DNA from 4 places in the Exiguobacterium sp. GL_137 genome. Region 4 is predicted to be linked to each of the others. Evidence: predicted binding sites of a transcription regulator. Region 4 holds the regulator's gene; each other region holds the start of a gene.

The links. The regulator LexA, encoded in region 4, represses DNA repair genes until DNA is damaged. The targets are predictions, from matches to a motif close to CGAACATATGTTCG.
Positions count from the first base shown of each region.
Region 1: a site for LexA is predicted at 3,037-3,050, ahead of AC3IRK_RS02315 (Y-family DNA polymerase). Genes of this name have one in related genera too.
Region 2: a site for LexA is predicted at 2,083-2,096, ahead of uvrB (excinuclease ABC subunit UvrB). Genes of this name have one in related genera too.
Region 3: a site for LexA is predicted at 1,601-1,614, ahead of addB (helicase-exonuclease AddAB subunit AddB). Genes of this name have one in related genera too.

Region 1 is NZ_CM174406.1:423,597-431,013, forward strand. Features, by position in the region: gene AC3IRK_RS02300 (heavy metal translocating P-type ATPase) at 1-428, shown strand, start outside; gene AC3IRK_RS02305 (ZIP family metal transporter) at 492-1,304, opposite strand; gene AC3IRK_RS02310 (YolD-like family protein) at 1,374-1,703, opposite strand; gene AC3IRK_RS02315 (Y-family DNA polymerase) at 1,687-3,012, opposite strand; gene AC3IRK_RS02320 (pentapeptide repeat-containing protein) at 3,170-3,817, shown strand; gene AC3IRK_RS02325 (MBL fold metallo-hydrolase) at 3,878-4,633, opposite strand; gene AC3IRK_RS02330 (arsinothricin resistance N-acetyltransferase ArsN1 family A) at 4,702-5,211, opposite strand; gene AC3IRK_RS02335 (1,2-dihydroxy-3-keto-5-methylthiopentene dioxygenase) at 5,354-5,893, opposite strand; gene AC3IRK_RS02340 (methylthioribulose 1-phosphate dehydratase) at 5,909-6,529, opposite strand; gene AC3IRK_RS02345 (2-hydroxy-3-keto-5-methylthiopentenyl-1-phosphate phosphatase) at 6,526-7,185, opposite strand; gene AC3IRK_RS02350 (2,3-diketo-5-methylthiopentyl-1-phosphate enolase) at 7,182-7,417, opposite strand, start outside.
Region 2 is NZ_CM174406.1:2,394,242-2,401,658, reverse strand. Features, by position in the region: gene AC3IRK_RS12600 (S41 family peptidase) at 1-800, shown strand, start outside; gene AC3IRK_RS12595 (PDZ domain-containing protein) at 820-1,983, shown strand; gene uvrB (excinuclease ABC subunit UvrB) at 2,151-4,118, shown strand; gene uvrA (excinuclease ABC subunit UvrA) at 4,120-6,975, shown strand; gene AC3IRK_RS12580 (DUF4097 family beta strand repeat-containing protein) at 7,084-7,417, shown strand, end outside.
Region 3 is NZ_CM174406.1:752,879-760,295, forward strand. Features, by position in the region: gene AC3IRK_RS03965 (competence protein ComK) at 1-53, shown strand, start outside; gene AC3IRK_RS03970 (hypothetical protein) at 157-567, shown strand; gene AC3IRK_RS03975 (hypothetical protein) at 669-1,010, opposite strand; gene AC3IRK_RS03980 (truncated hemoglobin) at 1,070-1,450, opposite strand; gene addB (helicase-exonuclease AddAB subunit AddB) at 1,791-5,222, shown strand; gene addA (helicase-exonuclease AddAB subunit AddA) at 5,219-7,417, shown strand, end outside.
Region 4 is NZ_CM174406.1:1,121,171-1,128,587, reverse strand. Features, by position in the region: gene tkt (transketolase) at 1-1,614, opposite strand, end outside; gene AC3IRK_RS05795 (DUF896 domain-containing protein) at 1,810-2,046, opposite strand; gene AC3IRK_RS05790 (YneB family resolvase-like protein) at 2,159-2,812, opposite strand; gene yneA (cell division suppressor protein YneA) at 2,858-3,145, opposite strand; gene lexA (transcriptional repressor LexA) at 3,356-3,970, shown strand; gene AC3IRK_RS05775 (metal-binding protein) at 4,001-4,471, shown strand; gene AC3IRK_RS05770 (MIP/aquaporin family protein) at 4,658-5,362, shown strand; gene glpK (glycerol kinase GlpK) at 5,400-6,917, shown strand; gene dhaM (dihydroxyacetone kinase phosphoryl donor subunit DhaM) at 7,023-7,388, opposite strand; gene dhaL (dihydroxyacetone kinase subunit DhaL) at 7,385-7,417, opposite strand, start outside.

The DNA of each region.
Region 1 (7,417 bases), 700 kb from region 4:
GGCAGCAAATCGGGATAACGCAAGTAAAGGCAGAACTGTTGCCACATCAAAAAGTGGAACAACTCGAAGCGATCTTAGATCAAGCAAAGGGACAGGTCGCGTTTGTCGGGGACGGAATTAATGATGCTCCCGTATTGACGCGGGCGGATGTCGGGATTGCGATGGGTGGACTTGGAAGTGACGTCGCGATTGAAGCAGCGGATGTCGTCCTGATGACGGATGAACCGAAACAACTGGTCGAAGCGATTCGGATTGCCCGGTCGACACGCCGGATCGTCTATCAGAACATTACGTTTGCATTAGGTATCAAAGGGATTTTCTTATTGCTTGGTGCCTTTGGTGTTGCGACGATGTGGGAAGCCGTTTTTGCCGATGTCGGTGTGACAGTCCTCGCTGTCCTAAATGCGATGCGGATTTTACGAAAATAAGAATTCAATCTACAAATAAAACCTCTCCCATATTTACACGGGAGAGGTTTTATTGATGTTACATCAGCCAAGTGCGACGTCAAGAATCATCATAACAGTGAAACCGACCATCAGACCAAGTGTTGCCAAGTCTGATCCGTTTTCAGCCTGTGATTCGGGAATCAATTCTTCGACGACGACGAAAATCATTGCGCCGGCGGCAAACGCCAAAGCATACGGCAAGAGCGGTTGAATAAAGAAGACGGCAGCAGCACCGACCATTGCAGCAATCGGTTCGACGATCGCCGACAATTGTCCGTAGTTAAAGGCACGCCGACGTGACATGCCTTCTCCGCGAAGCGGAATCGACAAAGCAGCCCCTTCCGGCATGTTTTGAATCCCGATTCCAAGTGCCAGTGTCAAGGCACCGGCAACGGTCGCACCATCCATGTTCAGTGCGGCGGCACCGAACGCGACACCGATCGCGAGTCCTTCCGGGATATTGTGGAGCGTAATCGCGAGAAACAGCAACGTTGTTTTTTTCAGACCGGTCGAAGGACCTTCAGCGGTTTCGAGCGGAGCGGATAAGTGCAGATGGGGAGTTACAAAATCCAGGAGGCGGACAAAAAAACCGCCTGCGAGGAAACCGATTGCGGCCGGCAACCAGGCAATCCCACCATCTTTTTCCGTAAATTCAATTGCCGGGGCAAGCAAGGACCAAAACGACGCCGCAATCATGACACCGGCTGCAAAGCCGAGCATCATATTCATGACCCGTTTTTCAATCGTCGTAAAGACGAAGACAAGTGCGGCCCCGAGTGCCGTCAATCCCCAGGTCATCATACCGGCAAGCAGGGCTTGCATGACGACCGGAAGTCCGGTAAACCATTCCATCATACCAATCAATCCTTCTTTCAATGACAATTCTTAAAATAAGTGCGTATCGTACAGCAGCTTCTGTCTCTTCTACCCGTTTTCGATCCGGATGATTCGTCCGAGCGGAATTTCAATCCGTGAGGACCCGCGCAAAACAAGGTACGCGCGCTCACGGTGAACCTGCTCGATGAATCCGGATGTCGTGACATAGCCTCTTTCACTATAATACGTGATTTCGAGCTCGGTTCCTTCTATTAATGATTGTTCGAGTAAAAAATGCCAAGGATACTGCAGTTGTTCATCGATGACAGGAAAATCGATGTGATATTTTTCAAGATAATAGGCTTTAAGCAACTGGATGTGTTCCGGCATCAAAAAGGGAAGCCACTTGAGATTTCCGCGGTCACGGTAACGTGTCATGTAAATCACCTCCCGGATGTCCGCCGACGAATCGGAGGCGGCGTTTCGCGACACTTGTATCGAGGAAAGACACCGCCAGCCGGATTGTTCCTTTTCCGTAACGTAAATTGACATGGTCGATGGCTTTTAATAACCGTTTTCTGCGCCAGACCTTTGTATTGTCTTCAAACAAGGACAATTGAAGTGTTCCCTGATCCGGGGTGAGTTGTCCGAGGGCGACCGATAGAAAGCGAACCGGTTCACCATCGAGCCAATTCGGTTCGAACAATTGGAGGACGTAACGCAACAACAGCCGTTCATCGGCGGTCGGATAAGGCAGGCGGAGCTGTTTCGAAAAGCCATCCCGGGTGACATGGCGGGAGTAGCGAACGCCGAGATGCACCGTCCAACCGACTTGATTAGAAAAACGGACCCGTGCGGCGACATCACCTGCTAATTCGGAGAGGACTAAACGAATCTGTTCGTACTGGTAATAGTCACGCATCAAGGTCACTCCATGGCCGATCGTTCGTTTGGCATCGGATGTGGTCTGAAATAAAGTCAGGGGATTGATGATCGTCGGAGAACTGTCAATTCCCCAGGCGTGATGCCAAAGTTCTGCCCCGATTACGCCGAACTGTTCGTGCAGATCTTCCACCCGTGCTGCTGCCAGGTCACCAATCGTTTCGATACCAAGCGCCAGCAAATGCTGTTCCATCATCCGTCCGATGCCCCACATTTTACGAATCGGAAAATCGTGCAGCAACCGGGAAACATCCGCATATCCGCATCGTGCGATGCCTTCACGTTTTCCACGTAAATCAAGGACCAGTTTTGCGATGAAATTGTTCGGACCAATCCCGATCCGGACCGGAATGCCGGTCTGATGCCAAATCGCTGTCTGGATTTTTTGAGCCGTTTCAACATCTGAGCCAAAAAGCCGTTCCGTTCCGGTCATATCGATAAAGTTTTCGTCAATCGAATAGATCCGGATCGCGTCGGGAGGTGCAAACTGATGCAAGACATCCAGTACTTCGATTGATGTTTTCATGTATGCCAGCATCCGCGGTTCGACGAGCACAATCTGTTTCCGCTCACGAGAAGGCAGCTGCTCAATTTGATAAAGACGACTAGCTGTCTTAATGCCAAGTTGTTTTAAGGCGGGACTGGCCGCAAGAATAACGGATCCGGATCGATGAAGGTCTGATACGACAGCGAGTTTCGTCGTCAAAGGAGGAAGGTTTCGGTAACGGCATTCGCAACTGGCATAGAAGGAGACACTGTCGACACAAAAGATGCGTCGATCGGGAAAAGAGATAGTCGGGTTCATCGGAAACACTCCTTGATACATAAAAGAACGTTTGTTCTTGTTTTTGATTTGACTATATCATGGTCTCAGTCGGTCTCAAATCAAAAAACCAAAAAAAGAGTCAATCTTTGCTACACTAAGAAAGATGAAAGTGAAGTAAAGAAAGAAGGGGAAGTACGTGAAAAAACAAATCATTCAATTACCCGAGTTACCGCATCAATTGACACCAGAAACCTTTGCGGATGTCGAAATCGATGACCCGTATCTGTACCAAACGCTGTATGAAAAAGAGACATTACCGGTCGAGCTGACAGAACGGCTGGACGTCAATCAAGTCTGTTTTCGGAACGTCTCGTTTGCAGGACTGGTTTTTGAACGGGCTTCATTTGAAAATGTCCGGTTTGAACAATGTGACTTGACGGGCTGCCAGTTTCAGGACAGTCGTTTTCACCGGATCGTCTTTGAGGATTGTCGTCTGACCGGGATTCACTTTGAGTCCAATACAATCGATCATGTGACGATCAAAAACTGTCAGGCTAATTATGCTCAAGTTATCCGGACAGCGTTACGTCACGTCGCACTGGAGCAGACGACGATGCGGGAAAGCCATTTCTTTGAAATGAAGCCAACCGATTTCCGTCTGCATGAAGTTGATTTATCGGAAAGCCAATGGGTCGAGACGGCGTTAAAAGGACTCGATCTGCGGCATGCCGATCTGTCCGGAATCACGATTGATCCACGCTTCTTACCGGGTGCCGTCGTTACGGAAAGCCAGGCCATCACATTTGCCCGTTTACTCGGACTCGTCATTCCAAGTCACGATTAACGATAAACAAAATGAAGTCCACTGTCCCGGTAGTACTCGGGACAGTGGACTTCATTTTGTTTAGAAGGAAATGGTTTCACCGTCATCCGGGATGAGGAAATGTGCGGACAGATGATGAGCGGCCAGAAAGTCGGCAATCATATCGCGGCGCAGGAGACAATGGTTGACGGTCTCGAGATGCGAGACGATGATCGTGGCTTCAGCCGCCGCTTCATGAACAGCAAGCAGATCACGCTGGGACATCGTAATCGGTTCGCCGGTCAGGAATTGTGCAGCACCACTGTTGACGATGATGATATCCGGCGCATGTTGTTCGATTGCCTTCGCGACTTCATCACACCAAATCGTGTCACCGGTGATATAGAGCGTCGGTTCGTCAGGATGTTTCAAGACGAGACCGGACACCGTACCCATCCGTTGACCGATTTCACCGACACCGTGTTGTCCCGACGTATGGGAGACACGGATATCACCGAGCGACAGTCCGTTCTCAAACGAAGATACATTCGTGAACCCGGCTTCGCGGATCGTGGCCGCATCCGACTCATTTTGTGCATAAAGCGGAATTTGTTTCGGTAACACTTCTTTTGCCGTCTCGTCAAAATGGTCGGCATGCAGATGGGTGACGAAAATCGCGTCCGGATCAAGTAACGTCGCGATATCGACCGGTAAGTCGACGAGCGGGTTCGGAACGGCATTAGGTGTGTGACCAAACGGCGGTAAGGTTCCTTTTTCACCGAGAAACGGATCGATTAAAAATACTTGATTGGCATAAGTGACGACGAGTGTCGCATTACGGATCTGTTGAATATCCACAGGCAGTCTTCCTTTCGGGTTGGGAATGTTTCACTGTTCGTTCATTTCCCATTCAGACGCCGGACTAATCATATCTGCTCGTCGATCGTTTTCGGAAGCAATTTTTCCATCGCCAGGACATCGACATAATACCCGTTAAGCATACCCTGTTCCTTAAATGTTCCGACAATCCGGAAACCGGACCGGATGTACAGTTTTTGACCGAGTCTGTTAAACGGAAACGTAAACAGAATCAACTTGTGGAACCCTTGCGTAATCGCGTGTTCTTCAATGACATGGAGCAGTTGACGCCCGATGCCTTGTCCGCGGTGGGTCCGGGTGATGTAGACCGACAGTTCACCGACCGATTGATAGACGGGGCGCGGATTGTAGGGGTCAAGTGAGATGAAGCCAAGGATCGTCGTTCCTTCATACGCTACAAACCCGGCATAGCGGGGTGTCCGTTCCTGATACCAGTCCTGCATGAAAGATAATTCCTTGGTATCCGTTTCAAGCGTCGCGATCCGATCTTCGATGCCTTCGTTATAGATGGCGAGGATGTCTTGTAAATCAGCTTCTTGGACAGGACGAATCATCATACACGTGACCTCCAATTCAAAAGAGTCTTTTCTTCATTATATAGGAGGAAACGAAAACAAGCGGTATGTTTGTAAGATAGGAATGGAGCAGAAAAAAACAGACAGCCGGATGGACCGGGCCGTCTGCTATTCGGATGTTTCCTCAGTTTGTAGTTTCGATCGGATTTTTTTCGTAAATCGGAACCCAACCATCCGTTGTCACGAAAATCCGGACCGCAACGACTTGGCGATCGTCCTGTAGTGTGAAGTAATGACGTGTATTGACGGGGACGGAAATCAGATCTCCGGGGTTCAGTTCAATGTTGTAATAGCCGACTTCGTCGTCCTGGATCGCAAACACGCCGTGACCGCTGACGATGAACCGGACTTCGTCATCCGTATGGTGGTGCTCTTTCTGGAAGTTGACGAGCAACTCATCTAAGTTCGGTGTCGCATCGGACAGTGAGATGATATCGGCCGTCTGGTAGCCGCGGCGTTCCGAGACGTCCGTAATTTCCGGCTCGAACGTATCGAGAATCGTTTGTTTGTCCGCGTCCGTCAGCGTATAGGTGTCGACCAGTTCTGCCGGGAGTTTCGAGACATCCCATTGTTCATACAGGACACCACGTGAAGAAAGAAAAGCGGAAACCTCGTTTTGATCCGTATACCGTTCGTTTGTCTTTTGGAAAAGTACTGTTGCCATTTTAAATTCCTCCTTTTAATGAATCGCCTGTCGGCACGTTTGCAGTTTTAACGTGTAGCTGAATAAAAATTCAAAGGCTTCCAACTGTTTTTTCGCTTCAAAGGCAGTCGGTGCCCAGACGGTGATCCCGTGATTGCGAATCAGGACGGCACCGCTTTCCGTTTTTACATGCCTGGCAAACACTGCGGCAAGAGTCGGGATATCCGCATGGTTCGCAATAACCGGTACGACGACTTCCGCATCTTCTTCCCAGCGGCCGAGTGCCTTGATGATTTCCTGACCGGTAAACCGGATTTCCCCGCGGTCTCCGTAGAGTTCTGAAATGACATTGTTGTCGACGGTATGGACATGAAGCGAGCAGCCGGCCGTCGTCCGGTTAAAAACTTCGACATGAAGTAACGTCTCCGCGGAAGGACGTCCGTTTTGTTCGCCGATCAATTGACCGGTCGCGTCAACATGGACGAAATCGTCTGGCGTGTCCTGGCGTTTATCTTTGCCGCTTGCCGTCACAAGAAATTCCGTCGGACTGCTGTTCGTTCGAATGGCGAGGTTACCGCTCGTGCCGGGAAACCAGTCGCGTGCGGCGAACTCCTGCTTGATAGCGCGGAGTTCTTCGTATCGTTTCAAGAATGTCATGCATGCACCCCCGTGGTCTGTAAGTGTTTGACGATGTCATAAAACGTTTCAAACGGCGTATAGGGAATACCGTGCTGTTCACAGAGTGTTATCAGATAATCCCGGGCATAGACGTGATCAGCCTTTTTCGCCAGTTCAAAATCCGTCACGGAATCGCCGATTGCGATGATCGTATCGCCGTCCTGCTTCAACTTCCGGGCGATTGACGTTTTACAACAGCCGCATTGATTGTTGCATGCCGCATCGCAAGCGTGTGGCCATTCAATCCGGACCGTCTCTTCACTGAAGTCACTGCCGTTGCAGTAAATCGTTTCATCTGTCAGTAAACAGGCAAGAATCGGTTGGACAAAAAAGTCAATTCCGCCGCTGACAATCGCAAAGTCGATTCCGTTTGATTTGGCAAAGGCGAGTAAGGTGTCGAAGCCGGGACGGATGACTGCCCGATTAATCAAAAAATCGATATACTCCTGTTTTCGATCTGAGGGCAACAATCGGAACATCTGTCCAACCCCGGACCGGATCGACAGCGACCGGTCGAGCACACCTTTTTTTAATGGTTCAAATGCTTCTTGCGGGGCAAACTCTTTCATCAAGGCGATGATGTTGTCGTGTTCCGTCACCGTGCCGTCGAAGTCACATAAAATCCGAGTCGTCATTTCGTGATCCCCCAGGCGTCAAGGGCGACCCGTAATTCTTCCTGCCGCGTTGCGGCACTTGTCAGCGATTCTCCGGTCAGTGCGGCGTCGAGCGCCTGACGAAATGCAAGGACACCGGCCGCTGCCCCTTGCGGATGACCGTGAACGCCGCCTCCGGCATTGATGACCGAATCGGTACCGAAATCACGGACGAGCTGAGCGACGAGGCCGGGATGGATGCCGGCGGACGGAA
Region 2 (7,417 bases), 1.3 Mb from region 4:
GTGTCCTGCAGGTGACACAATTCTCGGATCCGACGGCAAAAGAGTTCGAGGAACAACTCGCAGCGCTCGAGGAGAAAAACATTGATGGACTTGTCATCGATGTCAGGGGAAATCCGGGCGGCCTGCTGACGGCCGTCTCGCAAATGATTGCGCCGTTCATTCCGAAAGAGACACCGATTTTCCAGGTAGAGGACAACAAAGGGGAGCGGACGCAGGAATTCGGGAAAGCGGACGAGAAGAAACCTTATAAGCTTGTTGTCCTCGAAGACAGCGGATCGGCCTCAGCTTCGGAAATTCTGGCTGCCGGTCTCAAAGAAGGCGCCGGTGCGGAAGTGGTCGGAACGAAGTCATTCGGGAAAGGAATCGTCCAAAGTGCCTATGATTTAAAAGACGGCAGTGATTTGAAGCTGACGACGAACAAATGGCTGACTCCGGACGGAAACTGGATTCATAAAAAAGGGGTCAAGCCGACGGTCGAAGTCAAGCAGCCAGATTACTTTAATGTGACGAAGATTCTAACCGATGACAAGACACTTGCGACTGGGGATTACGGCAAAGCCGTCGAAAACGCGCACCTGGTCCTCGAAGCAATCGGCTTCGATCCAAAAGGGCAGGACGGTTACTATGGCGATACGATGAAGCAGGCCGTCGAGCGTCTTCAAAAAGAAGCGAAACTCGAAGTGACCGGTAAAATCGATCAAGTGACGGCGTCCGAAATGGAAACCCGTCTCCTGAAGAAACTGGAAGATGAAAAAAATGATGTTCAGCGCATCAAAGCGCTGGACGTCGCGGCACAATAACTCACAGAAAGAGGTCTGAATGAGCGTGGAATTACTCGATGGATTCGGTTGGACAGTGATTAGTCTCTTCGCTAGTCCAATCTTGTGGTTAGCAATTCTAGTCAGTTTTTTACTCAGTATGCGACGTATCAAACGCGAACGGAATCTGTTCCGGTCACGCACGCGTAGCAAGCGGACCGATGTCTTCGAAACGCTTATTCCAGGCTTCGTCGTTGGTCTTGTCTTATCCGTCATCAGTGTAAGTCTGACATTGACGGTCTCGTCAGAGTTTCTGATCGCCTTCATGGTGTTGACGTTTTTGATTTTGTTGACGGGTATCATCCGATTCAATTTACCGCTCGGACCGCTTGTCATCCTGGCAGGTCTCACCTGGTTCATGACGAGTGACCGGATTGACGGACTCCGTGATGTCAGTGTCAGCGATTGGATGCTGCTTGCGGCCCTGTCGTTAGGCGCCGAATTGCTGTTGCTGATCTGGCGGGGGAAAAAGAATTTATCGCCTTCGCTCGTCTTATCGAAACGGGGACGTTACATCGGCGGGCTGTCGTCCAACAAACTGTGGCTGATTCCGCTCATCGTCTTCGTGCCGGGAAGCAGTTTCGAAGCCTTGATTCCGCAATGGTCGTTTCCGGAGTTTGTTCCGATTGTCTTGTTCCTGCCGATCGGCTTCAGTTTCCTCTTTACCGGCCAGTTGCCGGACCAGCTGATCCGTCCCCTGATCCAAGGGCGGCTGATTACGTTCTTGTTGTCCGTCGTGCTCGCAGTAGGCGCATTCCTGGCCGGACAGGACATCTGGTTGTACGGGTTGCCGGTCCTGCTCATTATTCACCTGATTCTGCATCAGCGGACGAAACGACTTAACCGGTCCCAGACCCCGTTGTTCCTGAACGGTAAACGTGGGGTCGTCATTCTCGGCACATTACCGGAGAAACCGGCTTCCGAGATGGGGCTTGTTCCGGGTGAAGCAATCTATAAAGTCAACGGGGAGTTCGTCGAGTCGGAGAAATCATTTTATGAAGCGATTCAAAAACATAAACCGTACCTGCGTCTCGAAGTCATGAACCATAACGGAGACGTCCGGTTCGCACAGCGGGCCTTTTATGAACAGGATCATCACGATCTCGGGATTTTGTTCGTCAGTGAGCCCGGTAATAAACGGACGAAAATCCGGACGCTTCAGTGATTCAAAATCAAAATCCAGCTCAAAAAACAGTTCAGCCTACGGGCTGGACTTTTTCTTTTGGCGAAAAACGGGTAACTTCTAAGAGGAGCACTTCAAAGTCGAATGTTTGTTCGTAAAGTGGTACAATAAAAATAGATTTTGTGAACTGGATGAGGGGGAAGAATACGATGGATTTTGAGTTAGTATCACCATTTGAACCGGGTGGCGATCAGCCGGAAGCGATTAAAAAATTGATTGCAGGCGTCAAGAAAGGTGAACGCCATCAGACGTTGCTCGGCGCGACAGGGACAGGGAAAACCTTTACCGTCTCGAACGTCATCAAAGAGATTAAGAAGCCGACGCTGGTCTTGGCACACAATAAGACGCTTGCCGGTCAGCTGTATTCGGAGTTCAAAGAGTTCTTCCCAAATAACGCGGTCGAATATTTCGTCAGCTTTTATGATTACTACCAACCGGAAGCCTATGTGCCGTCGACGGATACGTTCATCGAAAAAGATTCATCGATCAACGATGAGATTGACAAGCTGCGTCACTCGGCGACATCTTCCTTGTTCGAACGGGAAGACGTCCTGATTGTCGCGTCGGTGTCGTGTATCTATGGTCTCGGTAATCCGGAAGAGTACAACAACCACGTGCTGTCGTTGCGTGTCGGAAACGAGATGGGACGAAACGAGATGTTGCGTCGTCTGATTGACATTCAATATGAACGAAATGATATCGACTTCCAGCGCGGGCGGTTCCGTGTTCGGGGGGATGTTGTTGAAATCTTCCCGGCGTCCCGCGATGAACAGTGTGTCCGGATCGAATTTTTCGGAGATGAGATTGAACGGATCCGTGATATGGATCCATTGACAGGGGAAATCATTGCCGACCGGGAACACATTTCGATTTTCCCGGCATCCCACTTCGTGACGGGGGATACCCGTCTGCAAAAAGCGATTACGAACATTGAGGCTGAGCTCGAAACGCAACTCGCGAAGATGCGTGAAGACGGCATGTTGCTTGAAGCCCAGCGTCTCGAACAACGGACGAACTACGATCTCGAGATGATGCGTGAAATGGGCTACTGTTCCGGGATTGAAAACTATTCCCGTCACTTGAACTTAATGCCACCGGGCTCGACACCGTATACGCTGATCGACTATTTCCCGAAAGACTTCTTACTCGTTGCCGATGAGTCGCACGTCACATTGCCGCAAATCCGCGGTATGTATAACGGGGACCAGGCGCGGAAACAAGTCCTCGTCGATCACGGTTTCCGTCTGCCGTCGGCGAAGGATAACCGACCTCTCCGGTTCGAGGAGTTCGAAGAGAAGGTCAGCCAAGCGATCTATATCTCGGCGACACCGGGTCCTTACGAAATCGAACATACAAAAGAGATGGTCGAACAGATCATCCGGCCGACCGGACTGGTCGACCCGACGATCGAGATTCATCCGATCACGGGACAAATCGACTACTTGATGGATAACATCCGTGAGCGTGTCGCGAAAAATGAACGGGTTCTCGTGACGACGCTGACGAAAAAAATGTCGGAAGACTTGACGGACTACCTGAAAGAACATGGCGTCAAGGTCAACTATATGCACTCGGAAATCAAGACCCTCGAACGGATTGAAATCATCCGCGATCTGCGGCTCGGCAAATACGATGTCCTTGTCGGGATTAACCTGTTGCGGGAAGGACTTGATATTCCGGAAGTCTCGCTCGTAACGATTCTCGATGCCGATAAAGAAGGATTCCTGCGGTCGGAACGGTCGCTGATTCAGACGATCGGCCGGGCCGCAAGGAACTCGGAGGGACACGTCATTCTCTTTGCCGATAAGATGACCGACTCGATGCAGCGGGCCATTGATGAAACGGAACGGCGGCGCAACATTCAGCTCGCCTTTAATAAAGAACACGGTATTACGCCGAAAACGATTCAAAAAGATGTCCGGGGTGTCATCAGTACGACGATTGAGAATGATGATACCGTCGAAAAACTCGAGAAGTTCAACAAATTGAAAAAACCGGAACGCGAAACATTGCTCGAACAACTCGATCAAGAGATGCGTCAAGCGGCGAAAGATATGCAGTTTGAACGGGCAGCAGAATTGCGTGACCTTATCTTAGAATTGAAAGCAGGTGCCTAAGTTGGCAGAAAAAAAGAACAAGATCATCATCAAGGGCGCTCGCGTCAATAACTTACAAAACATCGATGTTGAAATCCCGCGCGATCAGCTCGTCGTTCTGACGGGCTTATCAGGATCGGGGAAATCATCGCTCGCGTTCGACACGATTTATGCGGAAGGACAACGGCGTTATGTCGAAAGTCTGTCCGCTTACGCCCGTCAGTTTTTAGGTCAGATGGACAAACCGGATGTCGATGCGATTGAAGGACTTAGTCCGGCCATTTCAATCGACCAAAAGACGACGAGTAAAAACCCGCGTTCGACGGTCGGGACGGTCACGGAAATCTATGACTATCTCCGCCTGCTCTATGCACGGATCGGGAAACCAATCTGTCCGAATCACGGCATTGAAATTTCGAGCCAGACGATCAGTCAGATGGTCGACCAAGTGATGGAACTGCCGGAACGCAGCCGTCTGCAAATTCTCGCGCCGATCATTTCCGGACGAAAAGGCGCTCATGTCAAAGTCTTCGAAGATTTGAAAAAAGAAGGTTTCGTCCGCGTCCGTGTCGATGGAGAAACGATTGATTTGACGGATGACATCGAACTCGAGAAAAATAAAAAACACTCGATTGAAGTCGTCGTCGACCGGGTCGTTGTCCGTCCGGACGTCGAAGCCCGCCTCGCCGATTCTCTTGAGACGGCACTCCGTCTTGCCGACGGCCGCGTCATCGTAGATACGATGGATGGGAACGAACTGTTGTTCAGCGAACACCATGCCTGCCCGATCTGCGGCTTCTCCATCGGTGAACTTGAACCACGGATGTTCTCGTTCAACTCACCGTTTGGTGCCTGTACGTCATGCGACGGTCTCGGAACGAAACTGGAAGTTGATGTCGATCTCGTCGTGCCGCATCCGGATAAATCGCTCAACGAAGGGGCAATCATTGCCTGGGAACCGACCAGTTCACAGTATTATCCGCAGCTGTTGGCAGCGGTCTGCAGTCACTTCAACATCGATATGGATACGCCGTTCGAACAGTTGTCGGAAGAACACCGCGATATTGTATTAAATGGTAGCAGTAAGGAAGAGATTCAGTTCCGCTATGAAAATGACTTCGGGATGGTCCGGAATACATCGTTATTTTTTGAAGGCGTCTTGAATAACCTGCAACGCCGCTTCAAAGAGACGTCATCGGACTACATCCGTGAACAGATGGAAGGGTATATGGCGAAAAAAGCTTGTCCGACGTGTAAAGGACACCGCTTGAAACGCGAATCACTTGCGGTCAAAGTGTCAGGGATCCACATCGGTGACGTAACGAAGATGTCCGTCAAACAAGCAGTCGTCTGGTTTGAAGAGTTACCAAGTAAATTATCAGAAAAGGATCAGACAATTTCACGGATGATCGTCCGCGAAATTCATGAACGATCGTCGTTCCTCGAAAACGTTGGTTTGGATTATCTGACGATCTCGCGTGCTGCCGGAACATTATCCGGTGGGGAAGCGCAACGGATTCGTCTTGCGACGCAAATCGGATCGCGTTTGACAGGCGTTCTCTACGTCCTCGATGAACCGTCAATCGGACTCCACCAACGCGATAACGACCGCCTGATCAATACATTGAAGACGATGCGCGATCTCGGGAATACGTTGATCGTCGTCGAACACGATGAAGATACGATGATGGCGGCGGATTACCTGATTGATATCGGACCGGGAGCCGGCGATCACGGCGGATTCGTCACGGCAGCGGGGCGTCCAGAAGAATTGATGCAGGATCCGAACTCGTTGACGGGACAATACCTCTCCGGCAAGAAGTTCATTCCGGTGCCGTCTGAACGGAAACAACCGGACGGTCGGGCCTTACAGATTCATAAAGCATCGGAAAACAATTTGAAAAACGTCGATGTCGACATTCCACTTGGTTTGTTCGTTGCCGTGACCGGAGTATCCGGTTCCGGAAAATCGACATTAATCAATGAGATTCTCTACAAGACGATTGCCCATGAGATGAACCGGGCGAAAGAAAAACCGGGGGCGCACAAAGGCATTTCCGGACTCGATCAAATCGATAAAGTCATCGATATCGACCAATCTCCGATCGGTCGGACACCGCGTTCGAATCCGGCAACCTACACCGGTGTCTTTGACGATATCCGTGATGTCTTTGCGTCGACGAATGAAGCAAAACTCCGCGGTTACAAAAAAGGCCGTTTCAGTTTCAATATCAAAGGCGGACGTTGTGAAGCCTGCCGCGGCGACGGAATCATCAAGATCGAAATGCACTTCCTGCCGGATGTTTACGTGCCGTGTGAAATCTGTCACGGGAAACGCTACAACCGGGAAACGCTGGAAGTGAAATATAAAGGCAAGACGATTGCTGATGTCCTTGAGATGACAGTCGAAGATGCGTTGGAATTCTTTGAAAAGATTCCGAAAATCAGCCGCAAACTGCAGACGATTGCCGACGTTGGTCTGACGTACATGCGTCTCGGACAACCGGCGACGGAACTGTCCGGCGGAGAAGCACAACGGGTCAAGCTGGCATCGGAACTGCATAAACGGTCGACCGGGAAAACGATTTATATTCTCGATGAACCGACGACAGGGCTGCACGTCCACGATATCGCCCGGTTGCTGAAAGTCTTGCAACGACTCGTCGACAACGGAGACACGGTGCTCGTCATCGAACACAACCTGGATGTCATCAAAACAGCCGACTATTTGATCGATCTCGGACCAGAGGGCGGAGACGGTGGCGGGAAGATTGTCGCGACCGGAACACCTGAAGAAATCGCAGCAGTCAAGGAATCCTATACAGGTCATTACCTCGCTCCTGTTCTTGAACGAGACGCTGCCCGAATCGAATCGTGAAACTTTTTTGATTCAGGAATCGTAAAAAGGGAAGTAAGGAAAGTAGAACGAAGTAAATAAGCAAGTCACATCGATTAACGTGTACCAGATCAGAGGAGGGAAATATTGATGAAGCAAGATATGCGCCAACTGATACTTGAACAGGTGAAAGAAGGAAAGCTGACGATTGACGAAGCGCTCGACAAACTCGAACGGCTTGAAGCAATCGATCAGAACCCGTCGTCGGCAAGTCAGCATAAATATGTGGATGAACCGGAACAATACGACCGGGTCGATCATTATACGGTCGATTCTTTGACAACAAAGGTCATGTCAGCTTTTGACGGCCTCGTCAACCGGATCAAAGAGAGTGACTTGTCACTCAACCAAACATCCGGACCGAACGTCACGTACGTCAAACAATTCCCGTTCAGTGGTGAGACGATTCATTTGGATTTATTTA
Region 3 (7,417 bases), 370 kb from region 4:
TGCAACGGAGATTTCAAGAAGAACGACCGACGACGTTTAATAAAGCGCGATAAGTGGAACAATCTAACAGGAATCACTACTTAATACAGCGAATAGACAGTAAAGTGCGAGAGAGAGAATTAAAGGGAGGTGAAGCGGTCGAAAGACCGCTACACGATGAATGAATCATATGAATGGTTAAACCGTAGAAAATTACAACCTGGATTTGGTGTGAACGGTGGACGGCGTTTTATCAGTTCACGGATTGTTCGTCCTGAAAATACGCCGGGTAAAAGAGTCAAAGGTGTCAAACGCGCCCGGCAGCTTGTCGTCGACGAGTCAGGAAATCGACGGTGGGTGACGAAACGAATCGTTGTAACGGATGCCGCAAAACACATGACCATCAACCGTCGTGCATCGGTTGCTCAGAAAGAGGTCACGGAATCTCGATTGGAGCAAGTGAAACAAAAACTGACGTCGAAAAAAGTACTATTACCTGTACTGGCAGCAACAGGATTGGCAGTTGCCGGTGGAGTATTGGCGTACGTTATGCGCCGGAAAAAACGAAATACAAAAGAACAGCTATAACCTAAAACAGATGACGAATCGTCTGGATATAGTAAAAGCCGTGCTCTCCCCATGAATGAATGAGGGTAGCACGGCTTTTATGTGAGGAAGACTGCAGTTTCTTATAAAAAACGTTTACGAATCGATGTCGCAAGAGCCTTCTCAGAAATTTCTTCTAGTTCTTTTTGATTGGTTGGATCAAAACTGTCATTGTAGAATCGGCCGACGAATTCGACTCGATCGTAATCGAGTTCTTTGAAAATCAAATGTTTATGATCATCGTAGAAGACAACCCGGTAATAATCAGAGCCACGTTCAAGCGTCACAAGTGCCCGAATATGTTCTAAACGTTTTTGTTCATCTGACTTTTCTTCTTCAACAGGTTCTTCTGTCGTTTTAGCTGCTTCAGCCTGTTCGAGTGCGCTTTTTACCAATTCACTCTTTTTATCTTGTTCTTCAGTCATAGTTATCGCCTCCAGTTCTTATTTTACATTGAAACGTACCGATGAGAAAGGAAAATCCCTCATCCGTTCTGATGGGCATCACAAATGCGTAGCACATTGAAGGCACCGATTCGTAGGCGCTCAATTAAACGCGTGGCTGCCTCTGTGTCCTCGATGGTCTCTTCAATGGTCAGCATCATCAATTCAATCCATCGCACAGCGTGTACTTCTCTGATGGGCAAAAGGCGATGAATCATCGCCAGATTCATCCGTTCATCCTGTCCATCGTATTGTTTTGGACCACCTGTGAGTTGAATCAAAAATCGGATTTGTGCTTGTTCGACACGTTGGCGGTCCGGCGGGAATAACGGACGGAGAACATCATCTGTATACACACGATTATAGAATCGTGTGACAAGTTGTTCGAGTGCGTCTTTTTGACCAAGGTCTTCGTATAGCATACTTGTCCCTCTTTCTGTTCCAGCTGATGAAGACAATCATTATCTCAATCTTTACCCGCTTTTTGCAACTCCACACAAACCGATCGACAAATGATTTAAAATGGACAAGGAAGAGGACGAAAAAGAAAACAAGTTATCTGGATTGAAAAACGGACGTTTGTTCGTATTTATGAGATAATAGTACATATAATCATCCTTATAGATGAGCGCGCTTGTTGTTTTCAATACTCATCTCATATGAGCGGAAAAAAGACAGCATAAAGCTCATCGATATTAATTAAAGGAGGTGAAGATCAGCCCACCTGATGGTACGAAAACAGGTGTCAGCTGATCTGACACAATGAATTACATGCATTTAGGTCGTGCCGGTACAGGCAAGACGACAACATTAATTGAGCAGGTAATTGACCGGTTAGCTGAGCAACCGCTTGGTCCATCCATCTATTTCATCGTACCGGATCAGATGTCTTTTGAGATGGAACGTCGTATCGCGACGGATCCCCGGCTGTCGGGTCTTGTCCGGATGGAAGTCATGAGTTTACGCCGGTTTGCTTTCCATATCATCCGGGATCATGGAAACCAGGCGATTCCCTTTTTAGACGAGACCGGGACACAGTTGTTACTGCGTCAAGTTGTCGAAGAAGCGGAAGAAGAATTGAAGATTTTTAAACGGACGAAAAATATGCCCGGCTTCTACAAAGGATTGGACGAATTGATTGCCTCGTTTAAACGTTCTTTGGTAAATCCGGATATGTTGCGTCAAATCAGCAGTGCATCTCCCGAACGTTCACCGAAATTAAATGATTTAGCGCTGATTTACGAGCGCTTTACTGAACGAATCTCAAATAAGGCGCTTCATGCGGACGATTATTTCACGACATTGATTGAGCTGTTACCGAAAGCTGATTTAAGTGACGTTTCAGTCTTCGTTGATGGATTTTATGAATTTTCGTTACAGGAACAACAGGTCTTACTGCGATTGATGGAATTGACGAAAGAGATGCATCTTAGTTTTACACTGGATGTCGAAGACGTCTATGCGAAACAGTCTGAGTTTGGTGTGTCACAACGCTGCTATATGCAGTTGATCGAACAGATGAAAAAACGACAGATTGCGCATGAAGACATCTATTACACACAGACCGTTAAATTTCAGACAACAGGGTTACAGATGCTTGAACAAGCGTTACTGTCGCCCGGATACCCGGCGACGGATGACGAAGTGAACGGGTTGACGCTTTCTGCCGCAGTTAATCGTCAAGTTGAAGCAGAAGCGGCTGTCAGAAAGGTGATTCAACTGGTACGCCATGAAGGGTATCGGTTCAAGGACATCGCGTTTCTTGTCCGCCACCTTGAACCGTACGCCGATCATTTAGAACGTGCTTTTCAACTGTATGACATTCCGTACTTCCTGGATCAACGGGAATCGATGGTCCATCATCCGATTGTCGAATTAGTCCATGCCGTCCTTGAAATCGTCATGACGGGATATCGGGAAGAATCTATTTTTCGTCTGCTGAAAACAGAGCTGATTCCACTTCCGGCAGAGGATTCACGATTAGCACTTGATCGTCTGGAAACATTTGTCCTGGAGCGGGGAATCAAAGGTTCGATGTGGAAAAAACCTTGGCAATTGAAGCGACGTCTAGCTGATGAAATCAGTTTAACGGATGCTGAGTTACAAGAAGAACAGGAACTGAACGAATGGCGTCAATTCCTGGTCGAAGCCATTGAACCACTGGAGAAGCGATTCAAAGCATCTAAGACGATGAGTGAATACACACGGGCGTTATACCGTTTCTTGGAAGAACATCATTTGACGGACCGGTTAACGGTTTGGAAGCAACAAGCACTCGAAGTCAATGAACTCAGCAAAGCACGAGAACATGATCAGGTGTACGAAGCGGTACTGCATCTCTTTGAACAGTTGGAAGCTGCGGCACCGGAAGCCACATTGACGACAGAACTATTCGTCCAAATGGTCGAGACTGGACTTGAAAGTCTCCGCTTCTCCCTTGTTCCGCCTTCGCTCGATCAAGTGATTGCGACGGATTACGTCCGGGGACGTTTACAACAGGTGAAAGTGGTCTTTTTACTCGGGGCCAATGACGGATTGATTCCACTCGTGGAAGACCAGTCTAAATTGCTGTCAGAAGGAGATCATGACTTCCTCCACGATCAAGGCATTCCGGTCGGTAAAGCCTCTTTGGACGTATTTGACGACGAATTGTATTACCTCTATCAAGGGGTGACAGCGCCAAGTGAAGCGTTGCATATCAGTTATGCGCTGGTTGACGAGGACGGCAAAGCCCTTCAGCCGGCATCCATCATCAAGCAGATCAAACATCAACTGTTGCAGGATCGCCCTGTGAAAACATCCTTTGCAGAAGCCGGTGATCATGCACCGGATGATCAACTTCAGTTCGTGACGAGTCCGGAACGGGCGGCAGCGGCAGCGGCAATCGAGTTGAGACGGCTGCAACGTCGTTATCCGATCCAACCGTCCTGGTTTGATGTGTACAATCGTTTGCTCGAAAACGGTCGGGGCCGCGAACGAATGGCGCTGTTTTCCAGTGCCTTGTTTTATCAAAATCATGCAGAGCCGTTACCGGATGATTTGGCGCGTAACCTGTATGGTGACACCATCAAAGCCAGCGTCTCCCGGTTTGAGACGTACAATGCTTGTTCTTATAAACACTTTGCCCGGTATGGATTGCGGTTAAAAGAACGGAAATTATATAAATTCGAAGCGCCGGACATCGGGAACCTATTCCACGGAGCACTCAATGATTTATCGATGAATATCAAAGCCTCGGGAAAACGCTGGCGTGAACTGGATGACCAATCGTGCAGTAATCTCGCGAAAGAAGCCGTCGAGAAGGTGACACCGGAAATTCAAAATGCGATTTTGATGAGTTCGAATCGTTTTGGATACATCAAGAAAAAATTAACGGACGTCGTCGAGCAAACTGCAAAAATGCTCGTCAAACAAGCGGAACGTTCTGAATTCGAACCTGATTTATTTGAAATCAGTTTTGGGAACGCCATGTTTCCACCACTTCGCTTCACATTACCGGATGGTACCGAAATCGAATTCACCGGTCGAATTGACCGGGTGGATCAAGCGACAATTGGCGATCAATTGTACGTCCGGGTCGTCGACTATAAATCGAGTGCTAAAGAGTTGGATTTTGCCGAAATCTATTATGGTTTGGCGATTCAAATGCTGTTGTATCTAAAAACAGTCGTTGAACAGTCGGAAGTTCTGTTTAATCAGCAGGCAAAACCGGCCGGTGCCTTGTATTTCCACGTCAAAAACCCAATGATGCGTGGAGATTTATCGGCGGATGAAATCGAAAGGAACCGGTTGTTGCTCGAATCGTATCAAATGCAAGGCATCATCGTTGAAAATGATGAAGTATTACGGGCAATGGATCAGATTGCGTACGATGAACGTCAAAAGTCACCGCTCGTCAAAGTGACATTCACGAAAACCGGTCTTCATAAGTCGCACACGAAAGGTGTCGTCAAAGAAGAAGAATTGACGGCACTGATGGATCACGCCTGGGATGAATTGAAGACGAGCAGCCAATCGATGTATGCAGGAGATATTGCGATTGATCCGTTTGATTACCAGGAACGGATACCTTGTACATTTTGTGAGTACCGTTCCGTCTGCCAGTTTGATCAATCTCTCGGAAACGACTACCGGCAATTGAAACCGTTATCGGAAAAAGAAGTCTTGGAACGGTTGAAGGAGGAGACGGAATGAGTGTGCAGTGGACAGATGAACAGCAACGGGCAATTGATGCGAGAGGTGGACATATTTTAGTATCCGCTGCCGCCGGTTCAGGAAAAACAGCCGTACTCGTCGAACGGTTGACGCAACGTGTCATCAATCAGGAAGATCCGTTGACAGCCGACCGGATTCTTGTCGCGACGTTTACGAACGCAGCAGCTAAAGAGATGAAGACACGTGTCATCGAAGCAATCGAAGCAAAAATTAAAGATGCTCCAGATGACCTTTATTTAAAAAAACAACGGCAAATGATGAACCGTGCTCAAATCACGACGATCCATTCCTTTTGTTTATCGATTTTACGCGAAAACTATTACCGGATTGGTCTTGATCCAGCTTTTCGCATTGCGGAAGAAGCAGAGCTGTTGTTGCTGCAGGATGATGTTTTGGAAGAAGTGTTTGAGAACTACTATGCTTTAGCAGATCCGGCGTTTTATGAATTGATTGATAGTTACACATCAGACCGGGACGATCAAGCAATGTTGACCTTAATCTCGAACTTATATCGATTTTCTCGTTCACTCCCGGATCCGGAAGCATTTTATGACCACTTGATTGCGCAGTACGATCAACCGATTGATCCGGATGAGTCCAGTTTGTTGACACGATTATTTGAACTCGAATGGGAACGTGTCGCGCCGGTCATCAACCGGTATATGGAATTATCGTATCGTCTGCGACAAGCCGGATATGACGAGATGGCAGACATGTTGGTGCAGGACGTCGCACCGATCCGGCGGATTAATCCGGAACAGGACCGCTGGACGACCGTCGCCCTTGCTTTTCAGGCCGTCGAATTCGGCCGCTGGAAAGGAATCCGCGGAGACGAGGAAATGAAGAAATTCCAGACCGAACGGACGCGTCTCGTCGGTGATCTCAAAAAGATGCGTGATTTGTTCGTTGAGAAGGACGGGGTTGATTATCTGGAAGATTTACGTTCGCAACTGGGGCATGTCCAGATGATCGTCACACTCGTTCGAAGTTTCTCGGCAGCCTATCTTGAAGCGAAGCAGCAGCGGGGCATCGTTGATTTTTCCGACCTTGAGCATTTTGCATTAGCCATCTTGGAACAGGACGGAGAGGCAACGGATGTCGCTCGTTTGCTCCAAGAACGCTTCATTGAAGTTTTAGTGGATGAATATCAGGATACAAACGAAGTGCAGGAACGGATTCTGCGGCTTGTTTCAAAATCAGATGAAGCAACCGGAAATCTGTTTATGGTTGGTGACGTAAAACAATCGATTTATAAATTCCGTCATGCCGAGCCCGGATTGTTTTTGAATAAGTTTAAACGATTCCAACAAACAGAAGTCGGGACACGAATTGATTTGACGAAAAATTTCCGAAGCCGTTTAGAAGTCTTGGATGGTACCAATCATATTTTCCGTCAAGTCATGGACGAAGCCGTCGGAGAAATTGATTATGATGAAGCAGCTTATTTGCGGCTAGGGAATCTCGGATATGTCGAATCAACCCAAGTCAATCCTGAATTGCTGTTAGTGGACCAGACAGACACGAATAAAGAAGAATTGGAAGCTCAAGTCATAGCGACACGCATCATCGAGATGGTGAATGATGAAAATCCCTACCTCGTATTTGATGCAAAACAAAAGCGTTTCCGTAAATGTGAATACCGTGATATCGTCGTCCTCGTACGTTCGAGAGGAAAACGGGTCCAGGCATTGGTCGACGTCTTTGAACAATACGAACTTCCTGTCTATGCGGATACGACGGGCGGTTATTTTCAAGCAACCGAGATTCAAATCATGATGGCGCTCTTGAAGACAATCGATAATCCGTTGCAGGATATCCCGTTTGCCAGTGTCTTGCGATCACCGATTTTTGGATTGACGGATCGGGATTTAGGACGGATTCGTGCTAAATCGAAAGACGGGTCATTCTACGAAGCAGCTACTCTTGTGGCGAAAGAACAAACACCGCTTGGTTTGCGTGTCGGTGAAGCGCTCAATCAGTTGCAAAACTGGCGCACGGAAGCACGCGGGAAGTCGCTTGCGAGCTTAATTCGTTCCTTGTTTGATCAAACCGGTTACTTTGAATACGTCGGTTGTCTGAACGGGGGACGGAGCCGGCAAGCGAATTTAAATGCTCTGTACGAACGAGCCCATCAGTATGAGGCCTCCGGTTATCGGGGATTGTATCGCTTCTTA
Region 4 (7,417 bases):
AGCGCCTTCAACCGTCGTACCTTCAAGTTCAGGTAATCCTTGACGTGTCATGACGAGAAGTGTCGGTTTGTTTGTTGATTGAACGGCTGTTTTCCATGCGGCAATCGTTTCTTTCCCATCTGCCGGACGGTAAACTGTCAAGTTCGGCATCGCACGGAAACTCATCAAGTGTTCAACCGGCTCGTGTGTTGGACCATCTTCACCAACAGCAATCGAGTCATGTGTCAGGACGAAAATCGACTGGATACCCATCAACGCTGCTAAACGAACTGCAGGACGGAGGTAATCCGAGAATACGAAGAATGTCGCACCGTAAGGAATGACACCACCGTGTAACGCCATACCGTTGACAGCTGCTGCCATCGCAAACTCACGCACACCAAACCAGATGTTACGGCCGCTTGGATCGATGTCGAAGTCAGCTTCGCCTTTGAGCATCGTGTTGTTTGATCCTGCTAAGTCAGCTGAACCACCGAAGATTGACGGGATGTTTTTCGCAAGAGCGTTCAAGACTTCACCACTTGTCTGACGTGTCGCTTTTTTCGATGTCAGATCATATGTTGGCAGGTCTGCTTCCCAGTTGCTTGGCAATTCGTTGTTGATGGCTTGAACAAGTTCAGCATGCAATTCTGGATGCGCCGCTTTGTATTGTTCCATTTTCTCAGTCCATGCTGCTTCTGTATCAGCACCACGTTTGACAATGCGTTCTTCGAACAAGTCTTTGACTTCTTCCGGGACGTAGAATTCTTCGTGATCCCAAACGTAGCTTGCTTTCGTCAACTTGATTTCCGCATCTCCGAGTGGTGCACCGTGTGAAGCCGATTTACCTGATTTGTTTGGTGAACCAAATCCGATGACTGTTTTCACTTCAATCAATGTCGGTTTTGTTGTTTCAGCTTTTGCTGCTTCGATTGCTTTTGAAATCGAATCAAGATCCGTTCCGTCTTCGACACGGATGACTTGCCAGTTGTATGCTTCAAAACGTTGTTGAACGTTTTCTGAGAATGATTTATCGAGATCGCCATCGAGCGAGATATCGTTTGAATCATACAGAACAACCAATTTGCCAAGACCTAAATGTCCTGCAAGTGATGCCGCTTCTGCCGAAACACCTTCCATTAAGTCACCGTCTCCGCAAATCCCGTATGTGAAGTGATCGACGACGTTTAACTCGTCACGGTTGTATTTTGCTTCCAAGTGACGTTCTGCCATCGCCATACCGACAGCCATCGCAATGCCTTGTCCGAGTGGACCAGTCGTCGCATCGACACCTGCTGTGTGACGGTATTCCGGGTGACCCGGTGTTTTTGAGTTCCATTGACGGAATGACTTCAAGTCATCCATCGCGAGATCATAACCTGATAAATGGAGGAGTGAGTAGAGAAGCATTGAACCGTGTCCTGCTGAAAGTACAAAACGGTCACGGTTGAACCATTCTGGATTTTTAGGGTTATGGTTCATATGATCCGCCCATAATGTAAATGCCATCGGTGCTGCACCCATCGGCATTCCCGGGTGACCCGAGTTCGCTTTTTGTACTGCATCAATTGATAAGGTACGAATCGTATTTACTGCTAATAATTCTACTGTTGTCATGTTCGTCAAAACAATCATCCTCTCTCTTTTTCACAAATTCCTCCTCATTTTAGCATACCCACAAATGTGATACAACTTTTCTAAATAGTATGTCACATTGAAATGAATGCGCTCTCTATTGCCGTTTTCTTGGCACTTTCGTGATACATATTACGAACGTTTCACCAAAAAAAGCTACGCCACTCATCCCAATGAGTGACATAGCTTTTGTCATTATTGTTTGTTCCGTTCTTCTTCCTGTGCTTGCTTCAGTTTTTCAGGTGTTACGTCGGTTCCTTCTTCATCGACGATTTTGATGCCCATCATCTGATTTTTGAACGAACCACGGAATGCTTCCAGATAGGCAGTCCGTAATTCTTTTTGTTCCGCTGTTTCTGCATCAGTCAGCGGTTCGACTTTTGATTTATTGGCTAATTCGTTAATCCGGTCCAGTTGTTCTTGTGATAACATGATATCCCTCTTTCTGTTGACTCAAAGTTGAGCTTTCAATAGTAACCTTACTGTAAAAGACACGAAAAAAAAAGCAAGTTTGATGCGCCGCTGAGGCATCAAACTTACTTCCTTATTCGTACGTACTGACTACTTCTTTATATTCCAGATAACGCCGGTTGACGGTCGCTTTCGAAATGTCGTGTCCCATCCCTCTTAATGTCACCGCGATGTCGGCGAATGTCAGTCCTAACTCACGTAACCGGACGATTTCTTCAATCGGGACTTCCTTTCGGCTCCGACCGGCATTTTCACCTTGACGGTTGAGGTTCTGCTCGGGACGAAATCCATTTTCGACAGCCCGTCGCATCCCGCGGGCAATTTTCGCATTATGCAGTTTCCGTTGATACTCTTCGACGAGCGATACAATTTCAAGAACCATCGCTTCGGCGTCTGCCAGTTTATACTCGCCATCCGATTCCATCGTCATCAGTTGAACCTGATGTTTTTGGAACGTATGTAAAATGGCGATTTTGGCATTCCCGCGTCCGATCCGCGTATCATCCGTCACGAGAACGGCATCCACGGCTTGACGTGTGACGTAATCGAGAACGGATAACATCCCTTCCCGATCAACGTCATAACCACTTTCCTTTTCCGTGATGATCTCCACGACTTCAAATCCTTTTGTTGCAGCGAGTCCCGACAGTTCCGATCTTTGCCGCTCAAGCGAGCTGTCCTGTGCTTCTTTTTCCGTCGAGACGCGACAGTAGATTACTACTTTCACTGTACTTCACACCCCTGTTCGTTCTTTGACAACCTTTACAGTTTGTCATTGTTGCGCGATTGGTACAACGATTTTGTTTTTCGAAATGACATGAGTCGTCTTCAGTTCATTATTCTCGATCAACCACTCGACATATTCCTGATCTGTCATCGATCCGTCATTATAGACTTCGGCGACCTGTTCGACGGTCGCGTTTTGATCGACTGTGACAGAAGCCGTCAAGAGTTGCTCGACCTTCTCGTCCGGTCGAGGTGTTAAAAGGAAAAGAATGAAAGCCAGGCTGAGCGTATAAAAAACAATGGAAAAGGCATGGGTACGAATCGTATGCATCATGATAAATCCCTCCAGTTAAAAATGTTTTTAGAATAGATGTTCTCGGAACAATTGTTCGCATAACTCATCTTAAACCAAGAACCGGTGTTCGGTCAACACAAAATGTCGAACAATTGTTTGTACGCTCATTTGTTCTATGTTATAGTGATTTTAGAAACATGTATTCCTATAACCTTCAAAAAACCAATCCGGAAAGAGGTGGCAATTCATATGCGGAAAATGTCGAAACGACAACAAGAAATCCTTGACTACATCGTTGCTCAAGTAAAACTGAAAGGGTATCCCCCTTCAGTTCGTGAAATCGGTGAGGCTGTTGGTCTTGCTTCAAGCTCAACGGTACACGGTCATTTGGATCGTCTAGAAAAACGCGGACTGATTCGCCGTGACCCAACTAAGCCACGTGCGATTGAGATATTGCTTGATAAAACTGATGAAAATCACGAAGCCATCGTTCATATTCCCGTCATCGGGAAAGTAACGGCCGGTTTTCCAATCACGGCCATCGAAAACATTGAAGAACATTTCCCGCTTCCTGCCCATTACGTCGGGAACGAAAATGTCTTTATGTTGACGATTGATGGTGAGTCGATGATCAACGCAGGTATTCTAGACGGTGACCGGGTCATCGTTCGTCAGCAAAACACAGCAGAGAATGGTGAAATCGTCGTTGCTATGACCGAAGATAGCGAAGCGACCGTCAAACGGTTCTTCTTAGAAGATCAACAAGTACGTCTCCAACCAGAAAATGATTCGATGGACCCGATGTATTTCGATAACGTCTCGATTCTTGGCAAGGTCATCGGCGTATATCGGACGATCCACTAAGCGAGGGACCAGCACAGCTGGTCTTTTTTTATGCCTTCTGGAAATGTACACGATACAGTCAATACCGTTGCTTTAACCGGCTATGTTGCGTATTCGGTCGCAACCCAGCAGACGGATTGGCTTCCAACCGCTGTCGGCATCGCCGTCGGCACCCTTTGGCTTTCACCAGACCTCGACTTGAAGTCCGAACCTTACTACCGGCACGGTCCTTTACGGGTCTTTTGGATGCCTTATGTCAAAATCATGCCCCACCGCTCCATCTGGTCGCACGGTTTGATCATCGGCGATCTCATTCGCCTGATGTACAGCGCCGCTTTTCTGATTCCGCTTTTATTTTTGGCGCTGTACCTGAAAATCATTGAATCGAGTACGGTCGATTCCTGGTTCGCGTCCATGCCTGCTTTCATCATCGGCGTCATGGTTGCCAGTACGATACATATTGTCCTTGATCACTCCAGCAGCTTCTTTCGAACAAAAAAGAAGCGGAAAAAGCGTCGTTGAAAATCCTTCGTTCATTGTAAAAATGAACGAAGGATTTTTTTAGTATCCATTATTCATTTTTTTAAACATAAATTAAGGAAATTTTAATCAAAGATTTGAATTAATTGTATTGAAAACGTTCTCAATTAGATGTAGGTTTAAATGGAAAGGCCATTATTTGCTTTAATCCAAAGGGAGGGTTTTTGCATGAGTAACTTTACAAGTGAGCTGATTGGAACAATGATTCTGATTTTGCTCGGCGACGGAGTCGTTGCAGGGGTTGTCTTGAGAAAGACGAAATCTGAGAACGGCGGCTGGATTGTCATTACATTCGCTTGGGGTCTCGCCGTCATGACGGGAGCATACATTGCTGCCTCGAGTGGTGCACATCTCAATCCTGCATTGACATTGGCGCTTGCCATGAATTCCGATTTACCGTGGGCAGACGTACCTGTCTATATCGCCGGTCAATTAATCGGAGCATTCATCGGTGCAGTACTCGTTTGGCTTCATTATATGAAACACTTTGAAGCGACTGATGATCAAGCAGCAAAACTGGGTGTGTTCGCAACAGGTCCGGCGATTCGCCATACACCGTCAAACCTGATTTCAGAAATCATCGGGACGTTTGTCTTGGTATTCGGAATCCTGTCATTTGGTCTGACAACATTTGGTGACGGACTGAAACCATTCATCGTCGGTCTTCTTGTCGTCGTCATCGGTCTCTCGCTCGGTGGTACAACAGGATATGCCATCAACCCGGCCCGTGACCTTGGTCCGCGGATTGCACACGCTATCTTACCGATTAAAGGAAAAGGTTCATCTGACTGGGGTTACTCGTGGATTCCAATCGTTGGTCCGATCATCGGTGGTGGAGTAGCCGTCTTGCTGTATCAACTGCTGCAAAACTGATTTTGTTTGACACCTACATCTCAAGGGGGATTTCAGCATGGAAAACAAGTACATCTTAGCACTCGACCAAGGAACAACAAGCTCACGCGCCATTATTTTTGACCACGATGGTCAAATCGTGAACTCTGCGCAACGTGAATTCAAACAATACTTCCCGCAACCGGGCTGGGTCGAGCATGATGCCAATGAAATTTGGGGATCAATCCTCGCTGTCATGGCGGATGCTCTCGGAACGGCTGATATCAAACCGAGCCAAATCGCAAGTATCGGAATTACGAACCAACGTGAGACGACGGTCGTCTGGAACAAAGAAACAGGTAAACCTGTCTATCACGCGCTTGTCTGGCAATCCCGTCAAACATCCGGTATCTGTGATGAGCTGAATGCACAGGGTCTGAACCAAACATTCCGTGATAAAACAGGTCTTCTGATTGACGCCTACTTCTCAGGGACAAAAGTGAAGTGGATTTTGGATAACGTCGAAGGGGCACGGGAACAGGCAGAAAACGGAGAACTTCTATTCGGAACAATCGACACATGGCTCGTTTGGAAGCTGTCTGGTGGAAAAACGCATATCACAGACTATACAAACGCTTCCCGGACATTGATGTACAACATTTACGAACAAAAATGGGATGATGAGTTGCTTGAAATCCTGACAGTTCCAAAATCAATGTTACCGGAAGTCCGTCAATCAAGTGAAGTGTATGACAATACCGTTCCGTATCACTTCTTCGGCTTCGAAATTCCGATTGCCGGAATTGCCGGTGACCAGCAAGCTGCTCTCTTCGGTCAAACATGTTTCGAACCGGGTGAAGGAAAGAACACGTATGGTACAGGTTGCTTCATGCTCATGAACACTGGTGAAAAAGCCGTTTCGTCTGACCACGGTCTACTGACGACAATCGCCTGGGGTGTCGACGGAAAAGTCGAATATGCACTCGAAGGATCAATCTTCGTTGCCGGATCCGCGATTCAGTGGTTGCGTGACGGCTTACGGATGTTGAAAAACGCGAAGGATTCAGAAGGTTATGCGTTAAAAGTCGATTCGACAGAAGGCGTTTACGTCGTTCCTGCCTTCGTCGGACTCGGTGCCCCGTACTGGGATAGTGACGTTCGTGGCGCGATCTTCGGCTTAACACGCGGAACGGAGAAAGAACATTTCGTCCGCGCGACTCTCGAATCCCTTGCTTATCAGACACGTGATGTCTTGACGGCAATGGAAAAAGATTCAGGCATCGAACTAAAAACGTTGCGTGTTGATGGTGGTGCGGTTTCGAATGACTTCTTGATGCAGTTCCAGTCGGATATCTTAGGTGTACCGGTTGACCGTCCGGAAATCAATGAGACAACAGCTCTCGGTGCTGCATATCTTGCTGGTCTCGCAGTCGGTTACTGGAAAGACAAAGCTGAAATCAAAAAACAATGGAAACTCAACCGTCAGTTCAAACCAGAAATGAAAGAAGACGATCGCGAACAGCGTTATGCCGGATGGCAAAAAGCGGTCGAAGCGACAATGGCGTTTAAACCGAACAAAAAAGAAGTCAACGCCTGATTTCTTTACTGGTATTCCCTCGCGGAATACCAGTTTTTTTGTTTTCCCTAAAAAAACAGGTTCGCTTCCTCTTCGGAAACGAACCTGTTAGTCGGATTACCTGTTTTACGAAAATTCTGCTTTGACGCCTGTTACGATATCATCCAGCGTTTTTGATTGACCACTTAAGACCGCTGCCAAAAAAGCGCCCTCTACCAGCGGTGCTTCGACGAACTGAACGTTCCGGTCCCCACTGTATAATTCTAAGGCCAGTTCCGCGTTCATCGTCGCCGATCCGATGTCGGTCAAAATTAAGCCGTCATCGTTCAACTCATTCATCGTCTCTTCAATTCGGGACGCATCGGTCCCGATACTGCCGTCCGCAAGCCCAGCTGCGAGTAACACGGGTGTATCCGGAGCCATTTCAGCCAATAGTTCCTTTAGTCCGGTCGCAAGCTTTTCACTATGGGAGACTAAAATCAAATTAATCATGACAAGACCTCCACAATCGAACGTAATAA